2 regions of the Microbacterium sp. TPU 3598 genome follow, and region 2 is predicted to be linked to the other one. Evidence: predicted binding sites of a transcription regulator. Region 2 holds the regulator's gene; the other holds the start of a gene.
What was found. Region 2 encodes HrcA, which represses chaperone genes, less so after heat shock. Its sites were predicted from a motif close to TTNGCACTCGNNNNNNNCGAGTGCNAA; they were not measured.

Region 1: the regulator HrcA is predicted to act here: its motif matches at 2,873-2,899, upstream of groES (co-chaperone GroES).

Annotation. Positions count from the first base shown of each region.
Region 1 is NZ_AP017975.1:1,027,637-1,032,534, reverse strand. Features, by position in the region: gene MST3598_RS04870 (ABC transporter substrate-binding protein) at 1-1,238, opposite strand, end outside; gene rarD (EamA family transporter RarD) at 1,383-2,312, opposite strand; gene groES (co-chaperone GroES) at 2,491-2,787, opposite strand; gene MST3598_RS04855 (class I SAM-dependent methyltransferase) at 2,946-4,151, shown strand; gene MST3598_RS18365 (hypothetical protein) at 4,159-4,898, opposite strand, start outside.
Region 2 is NZ_AP017975.1:1,599,996-1,604,893, reverse strand. Features, by position in the region: gene MST3598_RS07565 (16S rRNA (uracil(1498)-N(3))-methyltransferase) at 1-400, opposite strand, end outside; gene dnaJ (molecular chaperone DnaJ) at 403-1,518, opposite strand; gene hrcA (heat-inducible transcriptional repressor HrcA) at 1,556-2,587, opposite strand; gene MST3598_RS07550 (carboxylesterase/lipase family protein) at 2,691-4,109, shown strand; gene hemW (radical SAM family heme chaperone HemW) at 4,123-4,898, opposite strand, start outside.

The sequences.
Region 1 (4,898 bases), 570 kb from region 2:
ATGTTGTCGGCACCGTACTTGTAGATGCCGATCGATGCGCCCTGCGGGTCGCCGGCCTCATCGAAGGTGATGTCGCCGGAGTAGCCGTCGTAGTCGGCCGTGCCGCCGTCGTTGATGATCTTGGCGCACTCGGCGAAGCTGGTGCACTTCTTGCCGTCGCCGGAACCGCCCGAGACCTCCTGCATCTTGGCCGCGATGTCCGCGCCCTCGGTGGAGCCCGCCGCCAGCGACGCCAGAGCCACGAGGATGACGGCGTCGTACGCCTCAGCCGCGTAGGTGAAGTCCTTGACCTCGGGGTTGCCCTCGCCGGTCCAGTAGTCCTGCAGACGCGAGGTGAAGTCGTCCGCGAGCGCAGGACCGGCCTTGGTTCCCTGCGCGCCCTCGAGCGAGACCGGGATCTCCGTGCCGTAGTCGGACAGGTTGCCGTCGACCATGTAGAACTTGTCGGCCGAGATGCCGGCGTTCACCAGCAGCGGTGCGATGGTCTTGAACTGGTCGAACGACACGATCGCGACCGCGTCGGGGTTCTGCGCCTTGATCGACTCGACCTGCGCGTCGAACTGCGCGTCGCCCACGTTGAACGAGACCGACTCGACGACCTCGCCGCCGGTGCTCTCGAACGTCTTCGTGATGGCGTCGTTGAGGCCGGTGCCGTACGCGTCGTTCTGGTAGATGATGCCGAGCGTCTTCGCGCCGTCCTCGGCGATCAGGTTGCCGAGCACCTCGCCCTGCAGCAGGTCACTGGGGGCGGTGCGGAAGTACAGGCCGTTGTCATCCCACGTGGTGAAGTCGGGCGACGTGTTCGACGCCGAGATCTGCAGGATGCCTGCGCTCACGTTGCCGTCGAGGATGAGCTTGGAGACGCCCGACGCCGCGGCGCCGACGATGGCGGAGACGCCCGCGCCCTGCAGCTTGGTGATCGACGTCTCGTAGGCCTTGGTGTCGGTGTCGCCCTCGTCTTCGGCCGTCAGGTCGATCGTGACGCCGGCGGCGGCGTCGTTGACCTCCTGGACGGCGAGCCCGACACCGGACTCCATGGGCGGGCCGAGGAACGCCAGCGAACCCGTCTGCGGAAGCAGCGAACCGAGCTTGAGCGTCAGATCGGCGGCGGGCTTGTCGCTGCCGCCGCTCTCCGAGCTCGGAGTGCTGCTGCAGCCGGCGATGACAATGGCGGATGCACTGATCAGTGCGATCCCGGCGAAGACCTTCGCTGTGCGCGAGCCCTTCAATGCGTTCATGATGCTCCCTTGCGTAACTGAACGTGGATTGTGGCCACAATCGGGTGCTCTAACACTAGGGCGTGAGTCCCGCGCACAGGGGTCGCAAGTATCTCGGTGCGTTAACGATCCGACACCCGGTCCCTCGGCGGATGAATCCGGGGATCAGGCGGGTTCGGCCCGGGGAATCCTGCGCCCCCGACGCGCGGCGAGCAGCAGGTCGACGATGAAGACGCCGATCGCGATCCACACGATGATGAAGCCCGCCCAGCGTTCGGCCGGCATCGGCTCATGCAGCACCAGGACGCCGATGAGGAACTGCATCACGGGGGTGATGAACTGGATCATGCCGATCACGGTGAGGTTGATGCGTCGGGTCCCCGCGGCGAAGAGCAGCAGCGGGACGGCCGTGGCGACACCGGCGAAGGCCAGCAGCAGCGCATGCGCCCAACCGTTCGCCCCCATCGTGATCCCCGTGGTCTGTGCGACGACGATCAGCTGCATCACCGCGATGGGGATCAGCCAGAACGACTCCAGCGTCAGACCGCTGACCGCATCGACGGCAGGGCCGATCTTCTTCTTGATGAGTCCGTAGACCCCGAAGGACGCGGTGAGTGACAGCGCGATCCACGGGAGCTCCCCGTAGGCGACGACGATCACGACGACGGCGATCGCGGCGATGCCGATCGCCGCCCACTGCAATCGGCGGATGCGCTCCTTCAGCACGAAGACGCCGAGCAGGACGGTCGTGATCGGGTTGATGAAGTAGCCCAGACTCGTCTCGACGACGTTGCCGCTGAGGGTTCCGATCAGGAACACCTGCCAGTTGACGTAGATCAGCAGCCCCGCGAGCGCCGTCCAGCCCAGCAGCCGGGGTTGCCGGATGATGACGCCGAACGCCGCCCAGCCGCGCATGACCGTGAGCAGCAGGAGGCAGAAGACGAACGACAGCAGGACGCGCCAGGCGACGACCTCCCACGGCCCCGTCGGAACCAGGAGGAGGAAGTAGAGGGGAAGCACACCCCAGAGGAGGTAGGCCCCACCGGCGTAGGCGACGCCGGCGGTCTGCGCGGCGCGGGTGGTCTGTGGTGGCACCGCACAACCCTATGCCCGCGGCGGCGTCGCGAACGGCGCCGCCGGCCCGTCGATCGCAGTTCGGCAGGAATCGGACGCTCGCTGGCGGATGCAGAAGGGGCCCGGATGCGATACGCATCCGGGCCCCTTCGATGACCTTGCCCGCCCCTCAGGAGAGACGGGAATCAGGTTCCGCAGATCAGCGGACGACGACCGCCAGGACGTCGCGGGCCGACAGGACGAGGAACTCGTCTGCGCCGAACTTCACCTCGGTGCCGCCGTACTTGCTGTAGAGCACGCGGTCGCCGACGGCGACGTCGAGCGGAACACGGTTGCCGTTGTCGTCGATGCGGCCGGGGCCGACCGCCACGACCTCGCCCTCCTGGGGCTTCTCCTTGGCGGTGTCGGGGATGACCAGGCCACTCGCGGTGGTCTGCTCGGCCTCGACCTGCTTGATGACGATGCGGTCCTCGAGCGGCTTGATGGAAACCGACACGGTCTACCTCTTCTTTCTTGACGCTGACACGAAAGACTTGTTCGCACTCTCAACCCGAGAGTGCTAATCCAGTCTAGGCGCTCGGCTGGCACTCACGCAATGCGAGTGCCAGTGCGCGCCGCAGTTCGACGACTCGCACGGGCAATTAGGCTGAGCGGGTGGAGATGTCCGAGCTGCGCGCCCTGCTGACCCCCGCCGGTCTCGAACTGCTCGACGCGGTCGGGCCCATCGAATCGACCGCCGATGTCGCCCGCACCGTCTCGCGGCTGCGCGCGGGCGACCACTCCCCCGAGCTGGTCTCCGCCGTCGTCGGCCAGGCCCGCCTGCGCTCCAGGGCCACCGCGAAGTTCGGGCCCTTCGCCGCACGCATGCTGTTCACCCGCGCGGGGCTGGAGCAGGCGACGAGGCTGGGCGTCGCAGCCCGGCATGCGCAGCGGATCCGTCACGCCGGTTTCACCCGTGTCGCCGACCTCGGCTGCGGAATCGGCGGTGACGCCCTGGCCTTCGCCGGCGCCGGACTCGATGTGCGCGCCGTCGACGCCGACGAGGTGACCTCGGCGATCGCCGCCTACAACCTGGCCCCGTTCGGCGACAGCGCGGTCGTCGACCATCGCACGGCCGAAGACGCCTTCTCGTCGCTGGACCCGGGGAGCGCGGTCTGGATGGACCCGGCCAGACGCACTTCGGGTCACAGCGAGACCCGACGCGTCTCGGCCGACGACTACTCCCCCTCGCTGGACTGGGCATTCGAGGTGGCGGCTCACCATCCGACCGGTATCAAGCTCGGACCGGCGCACGACCGCGACGCCCTGCCGGACGACGCCGAGGCACAGTGGGTCAGCGCCGACGGCAGCGTGGTCGAACTGGTCGTCTGGAGCGGCGCGCTCGCCCGGGAAGGGGTGCGGCGTGCGGCCCTCGTGATCCGCGACGAGCGCTCGCACGAGCTGACGGCGCCGGCGGACGCCCCCGATGAACCCGTGCGCGAGCTCGGCGCGTTCGTGCACGAACCGGACGGCGCCGTGATCCGTGCGCGGCTGATCGGCGAGGTCGCCCGGAGCCTGGAGGCGGGGATGCTCGACGAGCACATCGCCTATCTGACCTCCGACGCGGCGTTGACGAGTCCTTTCGTGCAGTCCTTCCGGGTGCGCGAGACCCTCCCGGCCCACCCCAAGGCGATCAACGCCGCCCTGCAGGCGCAGGGCATCGGGCGTCTGGAGATCAAGAAGCGCGGAGTCGACGTGGATCCCGCCGCTTTCCGCAAGAAGCTCACGCTGCGTGGGGACCAGGAGGCGACACTCATCCTGGCCCGCATCGGCGATCAGCGCCGCGCGATCCTCGCCGACCGGGTGCCCGCAGCGAACTGACCCCCGCTCAACGCTCCGCGTCGCGACCCGGCGGCTCGACCACGATGGGGTCGCCGGGAGGCGCGTCGACCCGGACGGTATCCCCCGGCTCCGCGCCGGTCACCGGCGCGTCGGTGATGGTCAGATAGGGCGTCTGCCACCTCGTGAACCGCGCCTCGAGCACCGAGGAGCCGACGACCCCGCCGGAAGCCCCGTCGACGTCATCGATCCGCGCTTCGATCCCGGATTCCGCTGCCGCGTCGAGAGATGCGCACGCCGTCAGATCGACGGCGTCGACGACGAGGCACTTCTCGATCTCGCCCTCGTGAGAGAGACGGTCGCCGACCCACACCGGGGCCGTGCGGAAGTAACCCACGATCTCGATCGTGAACGCGAACCCCGCATCCACCAGTTCCTCTGCCCGCGTGCGCTCGTCGCCCGCGAACTGCGAGGGCGCCGTGGAGGGCATCGACCAGTGCTGGAGCACGACCATCGGCTCCCCCGTCGTCGAGACGAGCATCGTGGCGTTCACACCCCCTACGCCACGCGGGTCGCCGTCCGGGTCGTCGTCCGGCGCGGCGAGCGGCACGGGAAACGACACGCTCAGGCCGCGTCCGGTGTCGGCGACCGGCAGACAGTTCGACTGCGACTGTTCGCCCGCATCGAGGATCACGCACACGATGCTGCCGTCGTCCTTGGTCGCGTACCACGCCAGGGCCTCTTCGTCCCGAGCGACGGCGCGGATCGAGCCGGGGTCGAAGTCGGCCG
Region 2 (4,898 bases):
TGCTCGCCCAGCGCTCCCTCCCCTTCACCGCCTTCGGACCTTCCCAGCGCGACACGCTGCGACTCGCCTGCCAGGGCACGATCTCGTCGACGCCGAGCTCGCACGCGGCCTGTACGGCGAGCTCATCGCGATCGCCCTTCGCGAGCGCCTGCACCAGGACGATCCGCGGACGGGGCGCGGGACGCTCGACGCGCTCTGCGATGCGCACGTCGACGCGAGCGGGCGACACCTCCTCGGCGACACCGGCCAACCACACTCCGGCACCGTCGCCGACCGTGACGGCCTCGCCGACGCGAAGCCGTCGTACGACGGCCGCGTGCTTGGCTTCGGCTCCGGTCAACGACACGATGTCGCCGACTCCGGCATCGGTCGACGAGTCGACGAGGAAATGCAGGGCCATGGTCAGTGGCTGCGGAAGCGGTCGCGGAGCTTCGAGAACAGTCCCTGTTGGAACTGCGCGAGCTGGGGCTCCGGCGACTTCGTCTTCTTGGCGAAGTCCTCGATCAGGGCCCGCTGCGCGGAGTCCAACCTGGTCGGGGTCAGCACCTGCACGCCGACCCGCAGATCGCCGCGCTGCGTCCCTCGGAGCGGCGTGATGCCGCGACCCTTGATCGTGAGCACGTCGCCGGACTGCACACCGGCACGGATCTCGAGGTCCACCTCACCGTCCAGTCCCTGGATCTTCGTCTCCGTGCCGAGGATCGCATCCGTCATCGACACCTCGAGCGTGGCGAGCAGGTCGTCGCCCTCACGGCTGAACGCCGCGTGCGGGTTGACCGTCACCTCGACGTACAGGTCTCCGTTCGGTCCGCCCGCCTTGCCGACCTCGCCGGAACCGGGAAGCTGCAGACGGAGCCCCGTCTCGACGCCGGCCGGGATGTCGAGCGACACGGTACGGCGCGAACGCACGCGGCCCTGGCCACCGCACGTGCCGCAGGGGTAAGGGATCGTCGTGCCGTAGCCCTCGCACGTGCCGCAGGGCTGAGAGGTCACGACGTTGCCGAGCAGGCTGCGCACCTGACGCTGCACGTGACCGGAGCCACCGCAGATGTCGCAGGTGACCGGAGAGGTGCCCTCCTGGCAGCAGGATCCCTGACACGTCTCGCACAGCACCGCGGTGTCGACGTCGATGTCGCGGTGCGCACCGAACACCACATCGCCGAGGTCGAGGGTCACGCGGACGAGGGCGTCCTGGCCACGCTCGCGACGCGAACGCGGACGCGCGCCACGTCCGCCGCCCTGCGAGGCCCCGAAGAACGTCTCGAAGATGTCGCCGAAACCGCCGAAGCCGCCGAAGTTCCCTGCCGCACCGTCTCCGCCGCCCATGTCATAGCGCCGGCGGGAGTCGTCGTCGCTGAGCACGTCGTACGCATGCGTGACGAGCTTGAACTTCTCCGCCGCGTCCTCTCCCGGGTTCACATCCGGGTGCAGCTGCCGGGCGAGGCGCCGGTACGCCTTCTTGATCTCATCGGTGGAAGCGTCTCGGGACACCCCGAGAACCTCATAGTGGTCCGCCACAATCGCCTTTCTTGCGTGTGTCTCGGTGGCGACCGCGTCAGCGGCCGGCCTCGTCTTCATCGAGCATCCGCGACAGGTAGCGGGCCACGGCCCGCGCTGCGGCGAGGTTGCTCGGGTAGTCCATGCGCGTCGGTCCCATCACTCCGACGCGCGCCGTGCCGCTCGGGGCGGCGTAGTTGCTGGCGACGATCGACGCCTCGCCCAGGCCGAACGGGGCGTTCTCCGTGCCGATGCTCGCGGCGAGTCCGTGCTCGTCGGTCACCATCTCGCTCATCAGACGCAGGAGCGTCACCTGTTCCTCGATGGCTTCGAGGAGGGGGTGGATGCTGCCGCGGAAGTCCTGCTCCCGGCGCGCGAGGGTCGCCGCTCCCGCCATCACCAGTCGCTCCTGGCGGAAGCCGCCGAGTTCGTCGACGATCACCGCAGCAAGCGTGCGCAGCACGGCATCCTGGGGCTTCTCCTCGGCGACCAGCAACGCCTGCAGCCGATCGGATGCCTCCCCGATGCCCTGACCGGTGATCGACGCGGACAGCCGTGCGCGCAGCACAGCCATGTCAGCGTCGTCGATCGGCTCCGGGAGGACGGCCATACGCTGCGAGACCCCGCCGGCATCGGTCACGAGCACGATCAGAAGCCGGTTCGGCGCGAGCGCGACCAGCTCGACGTGCGTGACATGCGCGCGGGCGAACGAGGGGTACTGGGCGAGCGCGACCTGGCCGGTCAGCTGTGTCAGCACCCGCACCGTTCGCGCCATCAGGTCGTCGAGGTCGGCCGGCTCGCCGAGGAAGGACTCGATCGCCGAGCGCTGAGCCGACGAGAGCGGTCGCAGCTGGGCGAGGTGGTTCACGAAGACGCGATAGCCCTTGTCGGTGGGCACACGGCCGGACGAGGTGTGCGGAGCCGTGATGAGCTCTTCGTCCTCGAGCAGCGCCATGTCGTTGCGGATCGTCGCCGCCGAGACGCCGAACGAGTGCCGGTCGACGATGGAGCGGCTGCCGACGGGTTCGTGGGTCTCGACGTAGTCCTGCACGATCGCTCGGAGAACCTGGAGTCCTCGCTCTGTGACCATCGCCCTTCCCTTCCGCTGGCACTCGGACGTTCAGAGTGCCAATCCTACCCCGTGCAGCTCGGGATTCTCCGTACCGCGGGCGCACGACCCTAGGATGACGCTCATGACCACCTCGCCCCAGGCCACCCTGTCGAACGGCCTCGTCCGCGGCACCGAGGAGGCCGGGGTGGTCCGCTACCTCGGCATTCCCTATGCCCAGGCTCCGTTCGGGGAGAACCGCTTCCGCGCACCGCAACCCGTCCCGGCCTGGGAGGGCGTGCGAGAGGCGACGCAGTTCGGGCCGACACCACCCCAGGTCCCCTACGCCGGAGCGATCGGCGAGCTGCTGGGATCTGTGCGCATCGACGGCGACGACATCCTCACCGCGAACGTGTGGGCTCCCGCTGATGCCTCTGGCGCGCCCGTCCTGCTCTGGATCCACGGCGGCGCGCTCGAGCGAGGGACCGCCGCGCTACCGCTGTACGACGGCACCGTGTTCGCCGCGGCAGGCCTCGTCTTCGTCTCGATCAACTACCGACTCGGTTCGGAGGGCTTCTCGGTGCTGGACGGCGCCCCGCGGAATCTCGGCCTGCGCGATGCCGCCGCCGCTTTGGAGTGGGTGCACCGAGAGGTCCAGGCGTTCGGCGGCGACCCGGCGCAGATCACCGCCATGGGCGAGTCGGCCGGTGGCGCGATCGTGGCCGGTCTCCTCGCGCGGGACACCTCCCGTGAATTGATCGGCCGCGCGATCATCGAGTCCGGCCCACTTCGCGCCCAGACCGCGCGGAAGGCAGGAAGAGTGACCGCGCAGATCGCGAAGCGACTCGGTGTGCGGGCCGACCGTGAGGCCTTCGCCGCGCTGACACCCGACCAGCTGCTGGACGCACGCACGGCGCAATCGGCGGGATCGTCACCCCTCGGCGGGGCACCGGGGTTCCAGTTCGCGATCGACGCCGAGAGCCTTCCCCGCTCGCCGCATGAGGTGCTCGGGGAGATCGACACCCCGCTCGTCATCGGCAGCAACACCGACGAGTATCGGCTCTGGTTCCCGCCGGAGGCGCTGGCCGCCATCGGCGGGATGAAGCTGCAGGCCGCACGGCTGCTGTCACGCATCCCCCGGCGCGCGGTGACCGCGTACCGATCCGCATTCCCCGACGCGAGCACCGGGGAGATCTTCGGGCAGCTCGTCACGGACATGATGCTGCGTGCGCCCCTCAGCCGCGTGGCGGCGGCCCGCCCGGACACGACCTACGTCTACGAGTTCGCCTGGCCGAGTCCGGTGCGAGACCTGCGGGCGGCCCACGCACTCGAGCTCGAGTTCGTGTTCGACCGGCTCGATGATGCCGAGGCCGAGCGACTGGCGGGTCCCGATGCTCCGCGCCGGCTCGCCGCCGAGATGAACGCCGCCTGGGTCGGGTTCGCGACCGCCGGAGACCCCGGGTGGCCCGCCTATGGGCCGGACCGCCGGACGCGTGTCTTCGATGCGGACAGCGCGACGGTGACGCAGCGGCGGACAGCGGGCATGGATCTGCTTCCCGAATGATTCCGAGAAGGAATCAGTCGGTCAGCTGGCGGACCACGGCATCCGCGAGAAGACGGCCCCGCAGTGTCAGCTGGATGCGCCCCTGCAGCGCTGCAACGGGGTCGACGAGCCCGTCGGCCATGAGCCCGGCGACCCTGCTCCGGTTCGCACTCGGCACGTCGTCGACGGCGATGCCCTCACGGATACGACTGAGCAGCAGGATGCGCTCGAGCGTGCGCGACTCCTCGTCCGGGCGCTCGGTGCCGGCTGCCGGAGACTCGGATGCCGAGAGACGCTGCGCGTACGCGGCCGGGTGCTTCACGTTCCACCACCGCAGGCCGGCGACGTGGCTGTGCGCACCAGGACCGAAGCCCCACCAGTCGCTCCCCCGCCAGTACGCGAGGTTGTGCCGCGACCGGCGATCAGGCGTGCGCGCCCAGTTGCTCACCTCGTACCAGTCGAAGCCACCGTCGGCCAGGCGCGCATCGGCGAGCTCGTACATGTCGGCCTGCAGGTCGTCGTCCGGCGTCGGCACCTCGCCGCGACGGATCTGGCGGGCCAGCTTCGTACCGTCCTCGATGATGAGCGCGTACGCGGAGATGTGATCGGGTTCGAGCGCGAGGGCAGCATCGAGAGAGGCCTCCCAGTCGGAGAGCGACTCCCCCGGTGCGCCGTAGATCAGATCGACGCTCACGGCGAGACCTGCATCCTTCGCGGCGGCGACAGCGGTGCGCACGTTCTCGGGGCGATGGGTGCGATCGAGCGCGGCGAGCACGTGGGGAACGGCGGACTGCATCCCCACCGACATCC